Regions from separate parts of the Rossellomorea sp. y25 genome, predicted to be linked through region 1. Evidence: riboswitches for the same ligand, from Rfam matches in the RefSeq annotation. Region 1 holds a riboswitch; each other region holds the start of a gene.
The links. A riboswitch is a leader RNA that binds a small molecule or an ion and turns the genes downstream of it on or off. The one in region 1 is predicted to bind S-adenosylmethionine.
Positions count from the first base shown of each region.

Region 1 (5,538 bases):
TAATTCTCCTATAGGATACACTATGAGTAAATAACTTGCTTGTATATAAAAGATTTAAGATACTAATACATATAAGGGTATATTTAACGAATGGAGGAATTCCCAATGGCCGGAGATTTATTTGAACACCATAGAGCTTCAAAGCTCCTGGATCCAAGACGTCAAGAGCTCGTACCGGTGGAAAAAGTTCTCGAACTTCTCAAACTCAATGAAGACGATATCGTCGCCGACTTGGGCTGTGGGAATGGCTACCTGACCCTTCCCATTGCGAAAACGGTTGAATCGAATGTCCAGGCAGTAGATCTGCAGCAGGAAATGCTGGAATACTTGAAACACCGTGCAAATGAAGAAAATGTAGACAATATCGTTTATGTGAAATCGTCCCTTGAATACCTCAGTTTCAATAAAGGCACTTTGGATAAAATTGTATCTGCCTTTGTCTTGCATGAAGTTCCCGATCTGATCAAAGTATTTCAGGATTTACACGATATGCTGAAGGAAGATGGCATTTGGCTGATCCTGGATTGGGAAAAGGTAGAATCAGAAATGGGACCGCCTTTAGATCATCGCATTTCTTCCGGGGAACTCGATCGACAGCTCAAATCATCCGGGTTCCGCACAACAATAGGTCACTTGCATCCATCGGTTTATTACATTGTCGTTAAAAAAGAATAATAAATAAACCAGAACGTGACTGGAGGGAGTTGAATGGCTATGATTGAACAGTGGTACACCATAGGCTCCTTCACATTCCCGGCTTCGTGGGGAGCCATTATCTCTTCGGTCATACTCACTTTCCTGTTCCTCTTCTTCTGGGATAGAAAGGCAAGCGATTGGTATTCCAATGGTATTTTTACCTTTTTACTCGTCTGGAAACTGAGTGTGATTGTGGTTGACTTCCAAACGGTTATGAAGCATCCCATTACCATCCTCTACTTTCACGGAGGAGTCGTTGGGTACTGGTTGGGACTGATAGCGGCGCTTACTTACATATTTGTTAAAAAAGTGGATCATCCGTCTACTATCATCATTTCATGGATGGTCACAGTTCTTGTCTTTGAAGCTGTCCTTCATATGCTTCATCACCACTATCTTCTAGCTGGTATTCAAGTACTGCTCAATCTATTGATCACTGTCTTTTTTATTAAAAAAGCCAGTGATTCCGGTGGTGATATCTGGGCAGGACAGTTATTAGTCATGTTTACTTTAGTACAGTTATTTCTAAGTGCCTTCATCGGCGGCTTTGAATTTACCGTCACCACCTGGACATATCTGATCATGATGACCTATCTCATCTTTCTCTTAAACATAAGGAGGAAACACAATGAATAAACGAAATTTTGCTTTGGCCATCGTTGCGCTTCTTATCGGCATTTTCTTAGTGAACTTTTTTCAGGATCAACAGGAAAAGAAGGCCAGGGAAGAGGCTGCACAATTAGCCAATGAATCCATGGATCTTTCTAATGCACAGCAGGGGCTCGCAAAAGGGGACCGCGCTCCGGATTTTAAATTAACCACCTTAGAGGGTGAAGCCGTAAAGCTTTCAAATTATCAAGGTAAGAAAGTGATCCTGAATTTCTGGGCAACCTGGTGTCCGCCATGTAAAGCTGAAATGCCCCATATGCAGAGTTACTACGAAAACAATGCAGAGAAAGAAAACGTTGAAATCCTTGCCGTCAATCTGACGTCCATGGACGATGGGGAAAAAGCAGTCCACCAATTTGTCGACGGTTATGAACTGACCTTCCCTGTCCCAATGGATAAAGAGGGGGCGGTCGGTGACGAATACCGTGTATTTACCATCCCGACCACCTACATGATCGACACCAAAGGCATCATCCAACACAAAATCGTCGGCCCCATGAACGAAGACATGATGGGTAAAATGGTCGAAGGAATGGAATAATGGAGAGGGACGGACCTCTGAATATCGATGTTTGACCTTATACTCTATGAGGTATTAAATGAATGTGATAAAAAAAGGAGGAGATGTGAACATGTTTCATTACACAAAGGAAGTTTCAATGAGTGTGAAAGAAGCAGTGGAAGCGGTAGAAACTGTCCTGAAAGATGAGAGCTTCGGTGTACTATGGAATCTCGATCTTGCCCAGAAATTGCAGGATAAGGGCCTTGATTTCAACGAAGAAGTAGTCGTATTAGAGGTGTGTAATCCACATGAAGCTAAAAAGGTGCTGGAAGAAAGCATGCTCGTAAGCTACTTCCTTCCTTGCAAAGTGACGGTATACACAGAAGGCGGTACCACCAAGATCGGTATGGCAAAACCAAGCAAGCTGATCGAGATGGTGGATAACGATGAACTAAAAAGCCTGGCATTGGATATTGAAAATCGCCTGATCGGATGTTTGGAAAACGTTCAATAAAACGCAGTGCACCTGTTGCAATTTGGCAGGTGTTTTTTTATGCCTCCAAAAGATCTTACTCCTCACAATCTTCTGAATATGATACACTTTTAAAAATACATAGATTCAGGAAGGATGAAAGAGAGATGAAATTCACAACTAAGGTCGTGCACAGTCAGTTAAAAGGAACAGAGGAAATCCGCAGTAAGACGACTCCGATTTATCAGACCTCTGCTTTTTCTTTTACTTCTTTAGAGGAGTTGGAGGGTTTCTATGAAGGGAAGTCTCCTTATCTCTACACAAGAACGGGAAATCCAAATACAGACGAGCTTGGAAAGATGGTGGCAGACTTGGAAGGAGCCCCGGCAGGTGTAGCAACTTCTTCTGGATTATCGGCCATCCTTGTTGGTATCCTCGCTGTTGTGCAATCAGGGGATCACATCATTGCTGCCGAGGATTTATACGGGGGTACGTTCCATATGCTGAAAGAAGAGCTGAAATCACTCGGTATTTCTACTTCATTCGTTGATTTTACAAGTTTAGAGGAATTAGAGGGAGCCATTACTCCACAAACCAAACTCATCTACAGTGAGACCGTCACAAACCCGTTTATGCGAGTGGAAGATATCCCTAAAATGGTCGGATTCGCTGAAAAACACAACCTGAAAACAATGATCGATAACACATTCGCCACACCGTTTCTGCGCCACCCTTTCTTAGAAGGGGTGGATCTGGTCGCTCACAGTGCCACGAAGTATATCGGAGGACATAGTGATATCACAGCAGGAGTCATAGTCGGGAAGGAAGATCTTGTTCAAAAAGCGAGAGAAAAAGTCGTCAACATCGGTTCGAACCTGAGTCCATTTGAAGCCTGGCTGACATGCCGCGGAGCGAAAACACTGGCTCTCCGAATGGGGACCCAAGCAAGGAATGCCGAAGTTCTTGCGGCGGACCTTCGAGCAAATGAATACGTGAAGGAAGTTTATTACCCAACGGATTTATCCGATAAAGGAAATGGAGCCATCGTAACGATCGAGCTATCCAACACATGTGACATCAGCACATTCTTCAAATCACTTGGCTGGATTAAAATCATCCCTTCTCTTGCCGGCGTGGAGACTACGGTCTCATATCCATTAGGAACGTCTCATCGTGCCCTGCCGAAGGATGCGCAGGAAAAACTCGGAATAAACACACATGTCGTGCGCATATCGTTAGGTATTGAGGATGGGGAAGACATCGTCGTGCAATTTAACGAAGCGATTACAGCTTCGGTTAAAAATTAAATAATGTAAAAATTCTAAAAATACTCTTGACGTTGAGGTCGGTTACCCCTTATAATTCATCTCAACGCAAGAATTTTCACATTGACAACTACATGCTCTTATCCAGAGAGGTGGAGGGACTAGGCCCGATGAAACCCGGCAACCTTCATGTACGCAGTAATGCGTCGCATGAAAAGGTGCTAATTCCTGCAGGCGATTGCCTGAAAGATAAGAGGAGGACCCTATTAAATTAGACCCTCTTCTTAGGAAGAGGGTTTTTTATTTTTTCCTCTTCTATCTTCTTAAGGAAACATACTTCTTCGATTTTTCAGTTTCAGAGTTCGACAGCAGAATTTTGGTGGAAATTTAACAGGAGAAAATGGGACGATATTTAACAGTTAAAATAAGTCGAAAATTCAACTGTTAAAAAAACGCATTATTTTAACAGTCAAATATCATTCTGAATTCAACAGTCAAAATTCTAACAAACTTTAACAGGCAAACGTCCAAAACATTCAACCGCAAAACGGAAACCCAATCACCAAAACCATTTAGGAGGAATTCTCTATGACAAAATCATTCGATTTCGACACACTACTACTTCACGGCGGCCAGGAGCCGGATCCATCTACAGGTTCGAGGGCAGTGCCGATTTACCAAACGACATCCTACGTTTTCGATAACAGTGATCATGCGGCAAAATTATTTGCCCTTGAAGTGCCGGGTAACATTTATACGCGCATCATGAACCCGACTGTAGACGTGTTGGAAAAACGCCTTGCTCTGTTAGAAGGAGGAATCGGAGCACTTGGTGTATCATCCGGAATGGCCGCTATCTCACTATCAATCTTAAATATCGCCGGAGCAGGTGATGAAATTGTAGCAGCTACCAATCTCTATGGTGGAACCTATAATCTATTCTCTACCACTCTCCCGAAATACGGTATCAAGGTGCATTTCGTAGATCCGACAGACCCGGAAAATTTCCGCAAAGCGATCACTCCTAAAACGAAAGCGGTATTCGCTGAAACAATCGGGAATCCAAGTCTACATGTGCTTGATATTGAAGCGGTAGCAAAAGTGGCACATGACCATCATATCCCGTTGATCATCGATAATACCTTTGCCACTCCATATGTATGTAAGCCGATCGAGTGGGGAGCGGATATCGTCATCCACTCTGCAACAAAATGGATCGGAGGTCACGGTACAGCAATCGGGGGAGTTGTCATTGACGGTGGGAAGTTCGATTGGAATCATGAAAAGTTCCCGGGTTTCACAGAAGAGGACCGAAGCTATAATGGACTGCGCTACGCACAGGATGTAGGACCGGCAGCATTCATTACAAAATTAAGGGTGCAGCTGCTTCGTGACTTAGGGGCGTGCTTAAGTCCGCAAAACGCATTCCTTCTGTTGCAGGGATTAGAAACGCTTCATCTTCGCATCGAACGTCACACAGAGAATGCCTTTAAGATTGCGGAGCATTTAGATCAGCATAATGGCGTTGCGTGGGTATCCTATCCAGGGTTGCCTCAGCATCCGTCTCACAAGCTTGCTCAAAAATACTTGAAAAACGGAGCGGGTTCCATCGTCGTATTTGGTATTAAAGGTGGGAGAGATTCCGGACGGAAAGTAGTCGATAACATTTCTCTTTGGTCTCATGTGGCCAATGTAGGGGATGCAAAATCACTGATCATCCACCCGGCATCCACGACCCATCAGCAATTAAACGACCAGGAAATTCGTGCTACAGGGGTAACCGAGGATCTTGTGAGACTTTCTGTTGGATTAGAGTCTGCGAAGGACCTGATCGAGGACTTGGACCATGCTATTGAAGTGGCGTTGGAAACATCACGGGTGTGATAGAAACTGGAGAATATGGCCCTAAAATCGTCATTGAAATCACTTTACAG
Region 1 covers NZ_CP145886.1:4,017,740-4,023,277, reverse strand. The annotation lists gene AAEM60_RS20240 (class I SAM-dependent methyltransferase) at 106-675, shown strand; gene AAEM60_RS20235 (hypothetical protein) at 709-1,332, shown strand; gene AAEM60_RS20230 (redoxin domain-containing protein) at 1,325-1,906, shown strand; gene AAEM60_RS20225 (DUF302 domain-containing protein) at 1,998-2,381, shown strand; gene AAEM60_RS20220 (aminotransferase class I/II-fold pyridoxal phosphate-dependent enzyme) at 2,507-3,646, shown strand; SAM riboswitch class I at 3,742-3,860, shown strand; gene AAEM60_RS20215 (O-acetylhomoserine aminocarboxypropyltransferase/cysteine synthase family protein) at 4,193-5,488, shown strand.

Region 2 (5,538 bases), 440 kb from region 1:
AGGATTTCTTGTATTTCACAGGAAAAGTAGAGAATACCCTTCTCTTTTTCTGCAAGGGATTGAATCAGGGAAAATATCTCTTTCTTCGCTCCCACGTCCACGCCCTTCGTCGGTTCATCAAATAAAAACACCGAAGCTTCATCGGACAGCCATTTCCCTATTGAAACCTTCTGCTGGTTTCCTCCGCTTAAAAAGTTGGCCTGGATTCTTTCATGAGCGGTTTTAATTCCAAGGGATCGGATTTTTTCACGGGCCAGCTCACGTTCTTTGCGACCGTTGATCCATAACCAGTTGGAGACTTTTCTTAAAGAAGGAAAGCTAAGGTTGTGCTGAACGGTTTCATGAATGAACAACCCTTCTTTTCGTCTTTCTTCCGGAACAAGTGCCAGACCATTTTGAACCGCATCCCGGGGAGAGTGAATCCTCAGCTTCTTTCCTCCCAGAAAATAGTCACCCGATTCTACCTGAGAGGCTCCGAATAAGGCTTTGGCAAGCTCGGTTTTTCCCGCTCCCACAAGCCCGACCACTCCGACTACTTCTCCTGCCTTAACGGATAAATGGATATCCTTCACCTTTTGTCCGTCTTCGAGCCCCCTCACTTCGTAAAGCGTTTCACCGATCGGCAGCGTTCTTTTCTGAAACTCTTCTCTATATGTTCCTCCAAGCATGGCTTCAATGATCTTGTGAGAGGTTGTTTGTTGTGTTCCAAACGTTCCAATGGTCTCTCCGTCTCTCATGACCGTGATGCGATCGGAAAGCTGAAATACTTCCGGGAGCCTGTGAGAGATGAAAATGACCCCTACTCTCTCTTTCTTTAAATCTTCTATGACTCGGAATAACTTTTCCGTCTCAGAAGAACTTAAAGGTGCCGTTGGTTCATCCAAAATCAATACTTTCGCTTGTTGAAGCAGGCTTCTGGCAATGAGCACCAGCTGCTTTTCAGCGAGACTTAAGTGTGACGCAGGCTGACCGAGGGGAATGGTTTCTGCCCCGATGCGTCTAAGCGCCTCCGACGCTTCTTTCTTTAATGACTTTTTAGTAATAAAGAAGAAACCTTTTTGTGAGAACTGATCAAGGACGATATTTTCCGCTACAGAAAGTCCAGGGACAATGGCCGTGTCCACTTCCTGGTACACGCAATGGATGCCATGCTCCTTCGCTTCTTTCGGAGATTGATAGTCTCTTTTTTCAGAGTGAAGGATGATGTCTCCGCTGTCCTGCACATAGGCTCCTGATAAAATCTTCATCAGCGTACTTTTCCCAGCACCATTCGCCCCCAAGAGGGCATGGACCTCCCCCTCTTTCACATCGAAGCTTGCATTCTTTAGGGCTTTCACTCCTGAGAAGGTTTTATTGATATTGATCATTTCTAACAGTGGAGACGTCATCTCTTTTAACTCCTTTCTACTCTTTGAACGATCCTTCAAGCGTTTTTAATTCATCTGTATAGCCTTGCTCACTTGCTCCCCAGCCATCTACATGCTCGTGTAATTGATCTGTGGTAATCGTTTCTTCAGGCAATGCTTCTTTTTCAATAAATACCGGCTCAAGCTTTACTTTCTCAGGCGTTTCCTCGCCATTTAGCTTTTGATATAAAAACCGGACCTGCACGCGTCCGATATCTTTCGGATCAACGGCTGCCGATGCCACCCACGGGCTTCCATCTTTTTGAATGATTTGCAGGTCTTCATCACTCATGTCGATTCCATATACTTTGATTTCATCTCTCCCTGCCGCTTCGATTGCCCGAACGGCGCCTTTTGCAAATTCATCCCAAGCAGCCCAAACAGCATCGATGTCACCTTTGTTCGGATACTGTTTCAATATGGCCTCCATTTGAGCCTGTGTATCCAGTGCTGTATTCTGAGTAGCCGCTCCAAATGCCGCCACCTCTTTAATATCAGGATTTTTTTCTAAAAACTCCTGATAGGCTACTTGGCGTCTTTCCATCGGGGCAAAGCCTGCAACCCAAATTTTCACGATCTCACCCTTACCGCCAATCTCATCTGAAAGCTTCGTCAAGGTTTGTTCAGCCATTTGCTGATCACCCTGTTCGAGGACCGTCACCTCTTCTGAAGCAACATCCGCATCGAATACGACAACCGGAATGTTTTGTTCCTTCGCTTTTTCCACCCCTGATTGCAGTGCTTCTTTCGTTCCATGATCGATGAGGATCCCATCAAACTTTTGATTGATGGCCGCATCCAGGTTAGAAGACATTTTTGCCAGGTCCCCTTCAGACGTAAATACTTGAATCTTGCCCCCAAACTTCTCTACCTGCTCTTTGACACCTTCTATGTATTGAGCGGAAAATGTCCCTAAATTGATTTGCATAATAAGGGCGATCTTTTTATTGGCCAATGGATGATCAGATGTTGCTTCCTTCTTCTCTCCACTGTCTGCGTCCGCTTCCTGGGATACCTTTGGCTGACAAGCGACTAAACTGAAAATAAGTGCGAGTAATACGAATAATGATGCCGTTTTTTTCATCTTTCTTTTCTCCTCCCGAGGTGATATGCCTCAATTTTTTAAAATATTCTTTTCATAAAAGATATTTGTTGTTTTAAAACCGGGATCTGCAAAGGCTCTGTCAACCAGTATGTGCTGGATGGTGAGGGGAACCGCTCCGCTTGCAGCTAGCGTACGGCCGAGCCTCCTCATCTTCGCTTCCGGGGTCTCGGCACGCCCGTTTTTCCGCAGGAGTCTACGCAGTTCCCCTCACCATCTATAAGAGATTTCCGTGACAGAGCTCAGTATTGACAGAGCAATCTAAAGGAAAGTATCCCTACTTTAAAGCTATTATCGACCTCCGTACACCTGGAGCGGAAATCAATCAGCACTTTCCCTTTAAAAGCAACAAAGTTCACAAAACATTCTTTGCAAATAAAAAAACCCCTTTTCCCAAGAGAAAAGAGGTTTATGTATAAATAAACGTACTCTTATCACTCAGGAAATTCTTCCTGCAGGTCTTAGCACCTTTCCGTCTAAACGGTAGGTTGCCGGGCGTCATCGGGCCAGTCCCTCTGCCAACTCTTTATAAGAGATTATGAAATTTGGTATAGTTCGCATGCTATAAACGATATGTTAACGATATGCGGGAATATTGTCAATATTCTTTTTTGGAAAATTTTATAGATGAGATAAAAGAGGAGTTCGTGAAAATTGTCGTTATTTGTAGAATGGTCGATAAATTCCGATTCCCCTTAAAAATCGGCCACCCCCACCCTAAAAAAAACCGCCCTCCCAAACCTGGGAGAGCAGTTACATAATCAAATCTTATTTCTCACCATACGCAAGTGACGCTTCCACGAAGTCTCTGAATAGAGGCTGCGGGCGTGTCGGGCGTGAAGTGAATTCAGGATGGAATTGAGATGCGACGAACCATGGGTGATCGCTTAGCTCGATGATTTCCACAAGACGGCCATCAGGGCTTGTGCCTGAGAAGATGAAGCCGGCTTTTTCCATTTGCTCACGGTAGTGATTGTTGAATTCGAAGCGGTGGCGGTGACGCTCATAAACCACTTCTCCGTCGTAGGCCGCATAGGCTTTTGAACCTTTTGTCAGCTTACATGGGTATAGTCCAAGACGCAGTGTCCCACCAAGATCTTCGATATCCTTTTGTTCTGGTAAAAGGTCGATGACAGGGTATGGCGTTTCAGGATTTAACTCAGCAGAGTGAGCTCCTTCCAATCCAAGAACATTACGTGCGTATTCTACAGATGCCAGCTGCATACCAAGGCAGATTCCGAGGAAAGGTACCTTGTTTTCACGGGCATATTGAGTCGCAGCGATTTTCCCTTCTACTCCACGGTCACCGAAGCCACCTGGTACAAGGATTCCATCTACATCTGCCAGTTTTTCTGCTACATTTGCGTTGTCGATCAGCTCAGAGTTCAACCATCTTACTTCGATGTCGCTATCGAAATGGTAGCCTGCGTGACGAAGGGCTTCCACTACTGAGATATACGCATCCTGCAGTTCAACATACTTCCCTACCAGGGCGATTCTTGTTTTACGGGACAGGTTTTTCACTCTATCAACGAGTTCATTCCACTCGGTCATGTCTGCTTCGTGGCAATTAAGCTTCAAGTGCTGACATGTGATTTCATCAAGCTTTTGATCCTGTAGTGCAAGTGGTACAGAGTATAGTGTATCTGCGTCCATTGCTTCGATTACAGCATTTTTATCAATATCACAGAATAACGCGATTTTGTCTTTCATGTCTTGAGTCATTGGCATTTCTGTACGCACGACGATGACATTTGGCTGTATACCAAGACTGCGAAGCTCTTTTACGCTATGCTGAGTCGGTTTTGTTTTCATTTCACCAGCTGCCTTGATGTAAGGTACAAGTGTACAGTGGATATACATCACATTGTCACGGCCTACATCGCTCTTGATCTGGCGAATGGCTTCAAGGAATGGCAGAGATTCGATATCCCCTACTGTTCCGCCGATTTCCGTGATTACGACATCTGAATTGGTTTCGCGTCCGGCACGGTATACGCGCTCTTTGATTTCATTCGTGATGTGTGGGATAACTTGTACCGTTCCACCAAGATAATCACCGCGACGCTCTTTCTTCAGTACAGTTGAATAGATTTTACCCGTTGTCACAGAGCTGTATTTCGTTAAGTTTATATCAACGAAACGCTCGTAGTGACCTAAGTCAAGATCCGTTTCTGCACCATCATCGGTTACGAATACTTCACCGTGCTGATATGGACTCATCGTTCCTGGATCCACGTTGATGTATGGATCAAACTTCTGGATCGTGACGCTCACTCCACGGTTTTTCAATAGTCTACCAAGGGACGCTGCTGTGATCCCTTTCCCTAGTGACGACACTACGCCGCCTGTTACGAAAATATACTTAGTCATGTATATGTCCCCCTTCAAAGTAAGTTTGGTTCAAAAAAAGTAGAGGGTGTCTCCTATGTATTCATGTCATGAATTTATCTTGTTCAAAGAAGGACAAGTCCATTCTCATAAAATAAATTCATCTGCATAAACCGCTAAAAGACAGCCTCTTATTATCAATATACATAAAAATGTAAGGGGTTTTGAAAAGATAGATCCTCCACACATAAGGTTTAGGTAAAACCCTATTATGTCAAAGCTTTCTTCTTACAAAAATAAAAAACGCCCCGCTTACAAACATGTAAGGGGAGCGTGATATACGTTATTCGTCCCTTTTTAGGGAGCCCAAATAAAATACTACCTTCCTGTGAGGAAGAAGTCAAGCACTGAATAAGAATAGAATTTTCAATCATTTTGAGCATATTAAAAAGCTCCCCGAAGGCAAAATACCTTTTGGGGAGCAGCCATTCCAGTCGAAGAGATTACTTCTCTTCCTCATCTTCTTCTAACTCTTCTTCTTCTTCGTCTTCATCATCATCTACTTCATCAAATTCATCGATTTCGAGTTCATCATCGTCTTCATCGATGTCCAGATCTTCGTCTTCATCGTCAACGGCATCCACATCGTCGTCGTCATCCGTCAGATCGTCGTCATCGTCCGTGTCATCAAGGTCATCG
Region 2 covers NZ_CP145886.1:4,458,253-4,463,790, forward strand. The annotation lists gene AAEM60_RS22200 (sugar ABC transporter ATP-binding protein) at 1-1,388, opposite strand, end outside; gene AAEM60_RS22205 (sugar ABC transporter substrate-binding protein) at 1,405-2,490, opposite strand; SAM riboswitch class I at 2,937-3,043, opposite strand; gene AAEM60_RS22210 (CTP synthase) at 3,277-4,881, opposite strand; gene rpoE (DNA-directed RNA polymerase subunit delta) at 5,343-5,538, opposite strand, start outside.
Region 2: linked by a shared signal. The riboswitch ahead of AAEM60_RS22205 (sugar ABC transporter substrate-binding protein) and the one ahead of AAEM60_RS20215 (O-acetylhomoserine aminocarboxypropyltransferase/cysteine synthase family protein) in region 1 are both predicted to bind S-adenosylmethionine.

Region 3 (5,538 bases), 530 kb from region 1:
TCGCTTTCACCTTCTGCGTGACTTCATTGCACGCTTCCCTGGTGGCAGCCCGTATATAGAATCGGGCCTTTGCATAGTCAGGGACGATATTGGGTGCGTCCCCGCCGTGGGTGATGATGCCGTGGATCCTGACATCATCGGTCACGTGCTGGCGAAGGGCGTTAATGCCGTTGAACAGCTGGATCACACCATCAAGGGCATTGATGCCGTCTTCAGGGGAAGCTGCCGCATGGGCAGATCTTCCTTTGAATTCGAAATCAAGTGGATCCACCGCAAGGGTTTTCCCTGTCTGTGTTGTCCTGTTGAACGGATGGACCATCATGCAGGCATCCACTCCTTCGAACAAGCCCGCCTTAACAAAACTGCCCTTCGCACTTCCATTCGGACCGCCTTCCTCGGCAGGAGTCCCGAACACGACCACTTCCCCTCCTGTTTCATCGAGTACGGACGACAGGGCGATGGCCGCCCCGCAGCTTGCCGTCCCGATGATATTGTGACCACAGGCGTGACCGAGTCCAGGCAGGGCGTCATATTCAGCCAGGTAGCCGATGACCGGCCCTTCTTTTCCTGAATGTTTGCGTGCCACAAAGGAAGTCTCATGGCCCGCCACTCCCCGTTCAATGGAGAATCCGTTGGCTGCAAGGAGGGTGGTCAAGGTCTCTGAAGCAAAGAACTCTTCGTTACCGATTTCAGGATTGTCGTGGATCTGATGGCTGGTCGACACGAGTTTCACAGCCAGTTGATCCACTGCCGAGAGGATGTTGTTCTTACGATGGGCAATCGCTGCTGGTTGACTCATCTCTTTTCCCTCCTAATGCAATTCACTGACCGGCACGAATGTCGGGATCAGGGAATCTTTATATGTTTTCTTGATATGTTCCGCTACGTCATCTTCCTGGTAGAGATCAACAATCTTTTTATAGGTCTTATTGTCTTTATCTTTTTCCTGCGCTGCGATGATATTGATGAACGGCTTAGACTCCGCCCCTTCGATATAGATGCTGTCATCAACCGGTACGAACCCTGCTTCAACAGCCACACCATTATTGATGATCGATGCCGCCACATCCGGCAGTACCCTCGGTGTCTGGGCAGCGACGACCGGTGTGAATTCAAGGTTTTTCGGGTTTTCTTTAATCGCTTCGAGACCCTGTGACTGATCAAAACCTTCTTTCAGTTGTATCAAACCTGCTTCCTCCAATAGGAGAAGGGCACGGCCTAAGTTAGTCGCCTCTTGAGGAACGGCTACTTTACTGCCTTTCGGTAAGTCTTCTACCGATTTATATTTTTCCGAATAGATTCCCATCGGCGCGATGATCGTCGAGCCGATCGGTACAAGGTCCAGATTATGTTCTTCAACGAATGAATCAAAATACGAAATCGTCTGGAAGGCGTTCAGGTCGATATCCCCATCGGCCAGCGCCTGGTTCGGTCTCACGTAATCGGCAAACTCCACAATCTCGATTTCAATCCCTTCCTTCGCTGCTTTCTCCTTCATATACTCCCAAATCGGCACCCCAGATCCATTCACTCCGACTTTAACGACTTCTTTTTCACCTGAGCCGGATGCACTGTCTCCCGAGCAGCCGCTCAATATAAGGGTGATTAATAGAATGGCGATACTTGCCAGGCTGATTGATTTTTTCATATTCCTCTCTCCTAACGTCTCCTGATGATTTTTGATAATGTATTCCCTGCTGTCTGCAGTCCCTGCACCATCACGATTAAAATGATGACGGTCACGATCATGACGGATGTTTCAAATCGCTGATATCCGTAAGCAATGGCGAGGTCCCCGAGTCCACCGCCTCCGACTGCCCCGGCCATGGCCGATGCTCCGACGAGTCCGATGGTCGCGATCGTAATATTCAGGACCAGTGTACTCAGTGCTTCCGGAATGAGGATCCCGAAGATGATCTGCCACGGCCCTGCCCCCATGGACTCCGCCGCTTCAATGACACCCGGTTCCACTTCAAGGAGCGAGCTCTCTACCAGTCTTGCAATATACGGTGCTGCAAATACGACAAGAGGTACCACGGCTGCCGCCGTTCCGATCGATGTGCCCACTACCAATCTTGTAAAGGGGATGATGGCCACCATCAAGATGATGAACGGAATCGAACGGAACACGTTGATGATGCTGCTCAATATGGAAAAGACGATTTTATTTTCAAGTAAGTGCCCCTTCCTCGTGACCACAACGATGATGCCGAGGGGAAGCCCGATCAACGTGGCAAACAGGAGGGAGAATGACACCATCGCCACGGTATCCCATGTCGCTTCAATAATTCTTGGCCAGAATAATTCCCAGTTAACTTGCACGCTTCTCCACCTCGCTTACGAATAATCTGTTCTTCCAATAATCCAGGATCTCTTCCGTCTCTTTCTTGCTGCCAATGATCTGTACGATGAGATTCCCGAACGGCTTACCTTGGAGTTCCGTGATCTGGCCGAATAACACATTGATGTGGGCATCGAATTTCTTTGCCGTTTCGGAAAGGATCGGCGTGCCCGTCGAATCACCCTTGAAAATGAGGCGGCAGATGCGCCCTTCTTTGCTGTCATTCAATTTGTCGAGAACCGATGCCGGCAGCTGATCATTCATGACACTCTTCACAAAGTTTTTCGTCGTCGGGGTCTGCGGGTTGGAGAAGATATCGAAGACGCTTCCCTCTTCAACGATTTCTCCATTTTCCATGACAGCGACCTTATCACAGATTTCCGGATGACCCCCATTTCGTGGGTGATCATCACAATCGTAATGCCATACTCCGCGTTGATTCTCTTTAATAAGTTCAGAATCGATTCCGTCGTCTGAGGATCAAGTGCGGATGTGGCTTCATCGCAGAGCAGAATCGAAGGCGATGTCGCCAGGGCCCTTGCTATTCCCACCCTTTGCTTCTGCCCTCCTGACAGTTGATCCGGATAATGCTTCGCTTTATCTTCAAGTCCGACAAACGCGAGCAATTCCTTTACTCTCTCGCTGATCTTTTCTTTTGGCCATTTTGCAAGTTTCAGAGGATAGGCGATATTCCCTGCCACCGTCCGGGATTGAAACAGATTGAAATGCTGAAAGATCATCCCGATGCGGTGCCGCTCCTTCCTCAGATCGACTGCCGACTGATCTTTCAGGCTGCGCCTCTCTATGAAAATATCACCCAATGATGGTTTCTCTAAAAAATTGAGACAGCGGACAAGCGTGCTTTTTCCCGCCCCGCTGAATCCGATCACACCATAAATCTCTCCCTTCTTCACTTCGAAGGAAACATTTTTTAAAGCGGTGAATGGGCCATTCTTCGTCTCGAATACTTTCGTAACATTCTGAACTCTGATCATATAAGACTTGCTCCTTTCGCTATGTATACTTCTTGTTGACGATCATGGCTCAAATAAAAAAGTGCCCCCCTTCATAAGAAGAGAGGCACAAAAATATGTATATGTCCCGCTCTTCTCATCTTTCAAGTCACATGACTTGATGGAATTGGCACGGTATTCATAAGAACCCGTTGCCGAGGTATCACAGGGCCAGTCCCTCCACCTCTCTGGATAAGAAGATATGCTTTATTAAGTTAAAGTTATGATGCGTTTTAGCATTAGGGTAATGGTAAATGATTATAATTGGTTTGTCAATCCGGTTTTTGAATTAATTGTATTATTTTGGACAAACCGGGGACGGTCCTTACTCTACTTTTTGGCTTTAAGAGAAATTGAGATTAGTCGAAAGAAGAAGATAGAATCGGAATATGTCCCCTTATTTCAACCTTTTTTAATCGTCATGGCGAATTTAAGCGGAATATTTCCGTCTATTGATTAGCTCTGATGCTTAACCGGATCTCACTACCGATAATTGTGCTAGTCATCTTTTAACAGGCAGTCTAATATATTCACCTATAAAGGTACGACCCACACTCTCTAAAGGAGCGACCAATATATCGTCAATTCTCAGATCATCGCCTCCATTAAAGAAGAATCCCCAAACAACTATGCTATACTAAAAGAAAAAACAATATTCAGATTATTAAAAGGGGCCAATTCCATGAAACCTAACATTATCGACATCGTCCAATCCCAGGTCATCGCTTCCATCAAGGAAGAAAAGGACCTCGACAAAGCCATACAGTCAAACGCCAACATCGTGTTCATCCTAACCGGCAGTTTGATTACAATGGAAGGGTATTTAAAAAAGCTGAAGGAAGCCGGTAAAACCACGTTCATACATATTGATTTCATCGATGGGCTGTCCAACACGAAAAGTGCCATTAAATACATAGCAGAAATCTGGAAGCCCGCTGGCATCATCACAACGAGGAGCAACCTGATCAAATATGCAAAGGAAGAAGGATTGATGACGATCCAGCGCCTTTTTCTTATCGACCGCAATGCCCTTGACAAAGGAATTGATATCGCACAGAACTGCAAGCCGGATGCGATTGAAGTCCTTCCTGGTCTCATGCCGTCCATCATTGACAAACTGACGGCCATGACTACGCTGCCCATCATCGCTGGTGGCCTGATCAGTAATAAGGAAGATATTCTGAATGGACTAAGAGCCGGTGCCCTCGCCATTTCTTCAGGTGATCCGAAGCTCTGGAATCTGGATTTTTAACCAAAAAAAGAGCTCAACCACTGGGAGTTGAGCTCACTCTTTATTTACGTGCCAACCTTTTCTTCTTCCTCCTCTGTCTTACTTTTTTTCCGTGTCCATGGAAGAGGAAATGACGTGATTTCATGCTCTTCAAAGAAGTTTCCTATTTTCGTAATGATGAAGGTTACAAATGTTGCGAAGATGACAATGGAATAAAACCCGGCTCCGATACCAATCCCGATTCCCCCAACGTAGAAAATCATCGCAGCTGACGTCAGTCCTTTCACCCGCAATCCATCTTTCAGGATCACGCCCGCTCCAAGGAAACCGAGTCCCGATACGATCTGCGCCGCCAGACGAAACGGGTCCATCACTTTTCCGCTGTCCGGTTGACTGAGCATATTCGCCCCTTCGATGGAGACGATCGTGATCAATGTACAGGCCACCGATACATACGTATATGTTTTTAACCCGGCTGGTTTATTTTTCGATGTCCTGTCCCATCCGATGATGAACCCTAATACAGCACTCACCAAAATCCGGAAATAGATATCATGCTGCCAGAAAAATTCCGTTGCCTCATTCATGTAATGCGCCATGCCGCCATCCTCCTTAAATGAAAAAGAGATCGCGCCACAAAACGAATGCCTGATTTCTCCACTCCATAGTGAAAAAACCATACAGTTCGCTTCATAGGTGATCTCTTCTCCTCTTCCTACCAAGCTTCATTCCTCTTAATATTCCTTTTATCATACACCAATCAGCCAACCATTTCAATGATATATCTAAAAATTCTAAATTTTACAGAATGTGCATTGCCACTCTGAATCCCCCATTGTATGATGGAGTTAGTAAGATTATATAGCGGGTAGAGATGAGGAGAACCCTGTGTCAATTCGTGTGTACGATAATCGTGCACTCCATTGCCATGGGGTTCTTTTCATTTATACATA
Region 3 covers NZ_CP145886.1:3,483,882-3,489,419, forward strand. The annotation lists gene AAEM60_RS17645 (M20 family metallopeptidase) at 1-799, opposite strand, end outside; gene AAEM60_RS17650 (MetQ/NlpA family ABC transporter substrate-binding protein) at 812-1,648, opposite strand; gene AAEM60_RS17655 (methionine ABC transporter permease) at 1,660-2,322, opposite strand; partial or broken gene AAEM60_RS17660 (methionine ABC transporter ATP-binding protein) at 2,312-3,336, opposite strand; SAM riboswitch class I at 3,449-3,553, opposite strand; gene AAEM60_RS17665 (glycerol-3-phosphate responsive antiterminator) at 4,037-4,606, shown strand; gene AAEM60_RS17670 (MgtC/SapB family protein) at 4,651-5,172, opposite strand.
Region 3: linked by a shared signal. The riboswitch ahead of AAEM60_RS17660 (methionine ABC transporter ATP-binding protein) and the one ahead of AAEM60_RS20215 (O-acetylhomoserine aminocarboxypropyltransferase/cysteine synthase family protein) in region 1 are both predicted to bind S-adenosylmethionine.

Region 4 (5,538 bases), 820 kb from region 1:
CCACAATTCAAGATGATCAAAACCTTTTAATGTTACTTTTTTGAAGACTGATGTTCTCTGCCGTTTCGTTTTTCAGGTTTTTTATTCTGTTGATTGCAAAGCCTCCCGGTCGGTTACCGTGACTTTGAATACATACGCTTTGTCTGCTTCCAGGATTCCTCCTGAAGGCTTACCATTTTCATCAAGGGATAACCCTGAAATTTGACCATCTTGCGTTCCGGCAATCGCATACAAATATATGGGCTGCCCTTTTTCTAAAGTGGTTTTTGTTGAAAGAAGACTAGCAAAGGTATAACCACCAGAAACGAAATCATTCATCATGGTAAACGTTCCACCTTCACTGCCATGTATAAACTTTAACTTTTCCTCATCATCTGAAGTAAATCCAAAGGATAAGAGAGAATGCTTGAATAGGTGCTCCATTTGATTAGAAGAAAAAGGCTCGTTCTCCACTTGTTTGCCATTTTCATATACCTCAATCGTTTTTTGCAGATCATCCTCTTCTCCAAGACTTCCGTCTAACTCAAAATATTGAATATCCTGAATCCCGGTGAACATAATCAGCTCTTTTTCTTTTGCATTTAATTTATAAGGTTTAATCGTGAGTTCTGTCTTGTTTGATCGGTCTTTTTGATATGTCTGCTCAGGTGTACATGCTGTAAGTAAAAGGAAAATTCCTATTATGAAAACCCCTGTGATCCTCATTATGTCATCACCCACAAAATTTTCTGCTTCTATATACTATTACACGCAGACATAGGTAAATCCTTCCTTTATTTTAATTTATTTAAATTTTCTAACAAATAAAAAAGGCATCTAGGAGAGAGACTCTCATTAGACGCCTTGAAATAACATATTAATATGCAAGTGCATTCTTCTTTTCTTCTTTCATGAGAACGAAGCAAAGGAAAATACCTAATAGGGATAGGACTGCGAAGAATAAGTACACCGTGTAAATGGAGTACGTTTCATAGATAAAACCGCCAACAAAGGTACTGAACCAATTCCCCAGTCCGTTTCCGATTGCTGAATATACCGTAACGGCTGTTGCTGTAATGTGGGAAGGCGTGATTTCTTTAATGTAACGTAAGCCCGCCGGAATGAATAACCCAATGGCAAGTCCTTGCATCACAGCCGATGAATAGACCAGCCAAAGACTAGGTTCCGTAAAGTAAAAGAGCCAGCGGAGCATGGACGCAGCACCTGCTAACGCAGCCACCGTTAATAGTCCGAATTTATCAATCCATCCCCCGGCAATCCTCATAAAGGGCACTTCTGATAAAACGGCGATTAAAAACGCAAGACCGATTCCGGCATACGTCCCCCCAGAATCCTCAACAAATAAGCCGAAGTAAACATTATTGGCCAGGTTTGGACCGAATACTAAGAAGGTTACAGCTAAGAAAATGAGGAATTTCTTCATTGTAAATAATTCTTTCATCCCTGCTTTTAAATCAAGCTTTGCTGCCGCTCTCTCCTTAGGAAACCGAAAGGAAAGGAATCCTGAAAGTACCAGACAGATAAAGAAAGAGTAAAAGATGATGGTGGGTCCGATGAAACCTTCCGAAAGTTTCCCCATTATAAAGACAGCAATCCCGAAGCCCAATGAACCGAACAGACGGATATTTCCGTAGTTATACCGGACTTTACTTGTATACTTCAAGCTAATACTATCGGAAACCGGAATGATTGCACTTTGAAAGATTGCAACTAAAATGGCCACGATAAGCAGACCATAGTAAAAGTCCATAAACAAATAACCGAGTGCAAAGATCCCAGCCACTAAAGAGGTTAAACCAAGAACCAAGGTGGGACGATTGGTCGTGTCACTCACCATTCCCCAAATCGGCTGGAAGAAAATCGTCATGATCGGACCTACAGACATGATCGTTCCAATCTGATATCCGTTTAATCCAACGCTTTCACTCAAATACACACTGAGTAAGGGATATAAACTACCAACACCGAAGAACGTTAATAAATAAAATCCTTGTAAGGTAAAAATTTGATTTCGTACAGTTCTTTCCACTACCGTATCCCCCAGATGTTTTTTGTCTTCCTTATAGTAGACCTTGAACGTTCAATTGTCTATGAGTTTATACCTTATTATGGATAAAGTCATGCATTTTTAGAGCTTTGAATGTTTCGTCCAGCTACGGCGGCTAGCCCCTCGAGGTCATAAGCCAATAACGCCATAAAGGCAAAAGGCGCCTTTCCGGCGTTCTCGTCTTATGCTTGTCGGGCCTGAGCGAACCGCCTCCGCTTTTGTTTCGGCCAGCTACGGCGGCTAGTCCCTCGAGGTCATAAGCCAATAACACCATAAAGGCAAAAGGCGCCTTTCCGGCGTTCTCGTCTTATGCTTGTCGGGCCTGAGCGAGCCGCCTCCGCTTTTGTTTCAAAAATTCCCGTTTGACTTTTTTGAGTAAACCCTTTAAAGTATGGAAGTATATTTTAAATCAACTAAATAACATATCTTCTTATCCAGAGAGACGGAGGGACTGGCCCTGCGATGTCTCGGCAGCGGACTCAGGCTTTGAGTGCTGTGCCACATCCAGCAAGCGTAAAGCTTGAAAGATAAGAGGAGTGTTTCGTTCTATTGAAACCTCTTCTTATTTTTGAAGAGGTTTTTTGTATTTTACGAAATTGAACAATGACAAAGGAGTGTTAGGAATGAATCAAGAAAAAGGAAATTTATTGGCATTACTGCCTTTAATTATATTTGTTTCTCTGTTCCTTGGAGCAGGCATCATTTCTGGAGACTTTTATGCTTTTCCTGTATTAGTATCAATTATCATTGCATCCGTTGTAGGTCTGTTGATGAACCGGAAAGAGACGTTAACGGCTAAGATTGAGCGTTTCGCTAAAGGAGCCGGTCATCCTGATATCATGATCATGGTCTTTATCTTCCTTTTAGCAGGAGCTTTTTCAGGAGTAGCTGAAAAGATGGGAGCTGTTGATTCTACCGTAAACTTTGCCCTTTCCGTGCTGCCTGGTAACTTGATTATTGTAGGATTATTCATTATCGCTGCTTTCATTTCGTTATCGATGGGAACATCCATGGGGACGATCGCAGCACTCGCGCCAATCGGTGTCGGGATTAGTTCAGGAACAGATATTTCCATGCCGCTTGCCATGGCAACAGTCATTGGAGGAGCGATGTTCGGAGATAACTTATCATTTATTTCTGATACGACAATCGCAGCCGTTCGTACACAGAAAACGGAAATGAAGGATAAATTTAAAGTCAACTTTTTCATTGTATTACCTGCGGCAATCATCACAATGGTGATTCTTCTTGTTCTTACTATGGGGAATCAATCGACTGTCGGAGCGGAAAGCTTTAATTGGATTAAAATCCTGCCTTACCTTGGAGTGATCATCGGTGCTCTTGCAGGACTAAATGTGTTTGTTGTATTGTTAGGCGGAATTGTTTTAGCCGGAATTATTGGATTCATTGATGGAAGCTTTACCCCGGCAAGTTATTTCGGGAGTGTAGCCGATGGGATGACTGGCATGGCAGAGATTGTAATCCTTTCTGTACTGATTGGCGGGGTTGTTGAACTAATCCGTCATAACGGCGGGATTCAGGCTTTACTTTATCACGCCACCCGCAAAATCAAGTCTCCTCAGGGAGCACAGCTTGCTACAGCAGGATTAGTGAGTTCTACTAATCTTTGCACAGCAAACAACACGATTTCGATCATCATTGCCGGCCCCCTTGCTAAAACAATTAGTGAAAACTATGGAGTTGACGCCCGTAAATCAGCCAGTATCCTTGATATTTTCTCTTGTTCCGTTCAAGGGTTAATTCCATACGGAGCGCAGGCTCTGTTAGTGGCTGAAGTGGCAGGCATATCACCGATCAGCATTATCCCATATGCCTTCTACCCGATCTTAATTGCTGTTTGCGGCATTATTGCCATTCGATTTGCACTACCAAAATTCACACGCAAAACAGCACCTGACGCAAACCCGGTGCGATCTTAATAAATGAGAGTAGAGAGACAAATCCTTTGGGGTTTGTCTCTTTTTTTCGAAAAGAGAGTTATCACGGTAGGTTGATGAACGAAAATAACAAATATAGGAGACGAATTAAATCATTTCGGCAAATCTTCTTTGATTTTTATTCAAACTTGGACTTTTTTGTGTTGTTGGTTAAAAATTTTCCACTTCATCAGCACATTCCCATAAAAACCCCCAATTTTGCCTTTTAAACCTTAATTGTAGGGCCGTGGATATTTTTGTTGTGCCACTTTCGAGGAAACTTGTGCCACTCTCATCCAAAATTGTGCCACTTTTGCAGTTTATTGTGCCAAATTGTGAATACCGCTAATCATTATTGTTTACAGCCCAAAATTCAAAAAGCAGATCCCCTTCCAGGAATCTGCTTTCTTTTTATAATAAATCATTTACATGATAAAGCTTACCACTTTCAAGTTCGCTTTCTGTCACAAGCTTGACCAGTGCATCTGCCACCGTATCTGTTTCACGAAGCATGCCTTCCTCTTTATATCGCTGAAATGCTTCTACATCGACAAAGGCTTCTTTAGAGGATGAACGGATTTCTCCTTGCATATCCGTATTCATCACACCCGGGCTGAAGGCAATCGCTTGATGGCGGCTATGCTTTTTAGAAAGCTCTAAGCTTATGGTTTCTGTCAGCATGTTCACACCGGCTTTGGTTGCGCAGTACGTGCTCCATCCGTAAACAGGGCGACTTCCTGCTCCTGAGCTGATATTGATCATGATCATCTTCGAGTCAGAACCCCGTGCTGCTTTTATCATCTCATTGGTAGAGATCATGGGAGAAAGTAAATTCACATGCACACTCGTTTCGAGAGCTTGGTTTTCTACTTCACCAGACCGATTGATTGGTGTCACCACACCGGCATTATGGACAACATAGACTCTGTCCGGTTGATATCCGAATACCTTCGTCCCCACTTCACGGAAGACCGCTTCTGTTTCTCCTGATTGTGCAAGATCGCATGGAAAGAAGTCATACGATACCTCTTTTTCCCCGGCAAGCTTTTGCAGTCTTTCGTTATTTGATCTGGAAACATTGATCAACCCTATGCCTTTTTCAATAAATAGCTTGGCGATCGATTCACCTAAGCCTCTTGTTGCTCCCGTTACAATTGCATAATCCATATCGAATCATCTCCTTCTTACCTTCTGATTATAAGGGAGGGTCTTCTTATATCAAATAAATAAGCATTGGTTTAACAGAAGATTTACAAAGAAAGAGCACACCATCAAGGCATGCTCTCATCAATCAAATGATATTCAGGTATTAAATCTGACAGTGGTACAATGGATGCTTTTTTCTCATAAAGTGGAAGAAACTCTTCAAGCATGGTTGCGACCTTGATTCCTGTGACCCCGACATGACCTATGGCAATGGTGGAAGTGTCACTGTCCAATTCTTTAGAAAGGAGCTTGGCTTGCTTTCCGATATGCTGGACGGTATAGACATCATCAAAGAATAATTCATTTTCAAGATAGGGAACGTCCAATTCTTTCGCAAGCTTGGGAATG
Region 4 covers NZ_CP145886.1:200,236-205,773, reverse strand. The annotation lists gene AAEM60_RS01130 (hypothetical protein) at 82-705, opposite strand; gene AAEM60_RS01125 (MFS transporter) at 857-2,029, opposite strand; SAM riboswitch class I at 2,475-2,581, shown strand; gene AAEM60_RS01120 (Na+/H+ antiporter NhaC family protein) at 2,671-3,987, shown strand; gene AAEM60_RS01115 ((S)-benzoin forming benzil reductase) at 4,396-5,151, opposite strand; gene AAEM60_RS01110 (divergent polysaccharide deacetylase family protein) at 5,256-5,538, opposite strand, start outside.
Region 4: linked by a shared signal. The riboswitch ahead of AAEM60_RS01120 (Na+/H+ antiporter NhaC family protein) and the one ahead of AAEM60_RS20215 (O-acetylhomoserine aminocarboxypropyltransferase/cysteine synthase family protein) in region 1 are both predicted to bind S-adenosylmethionine.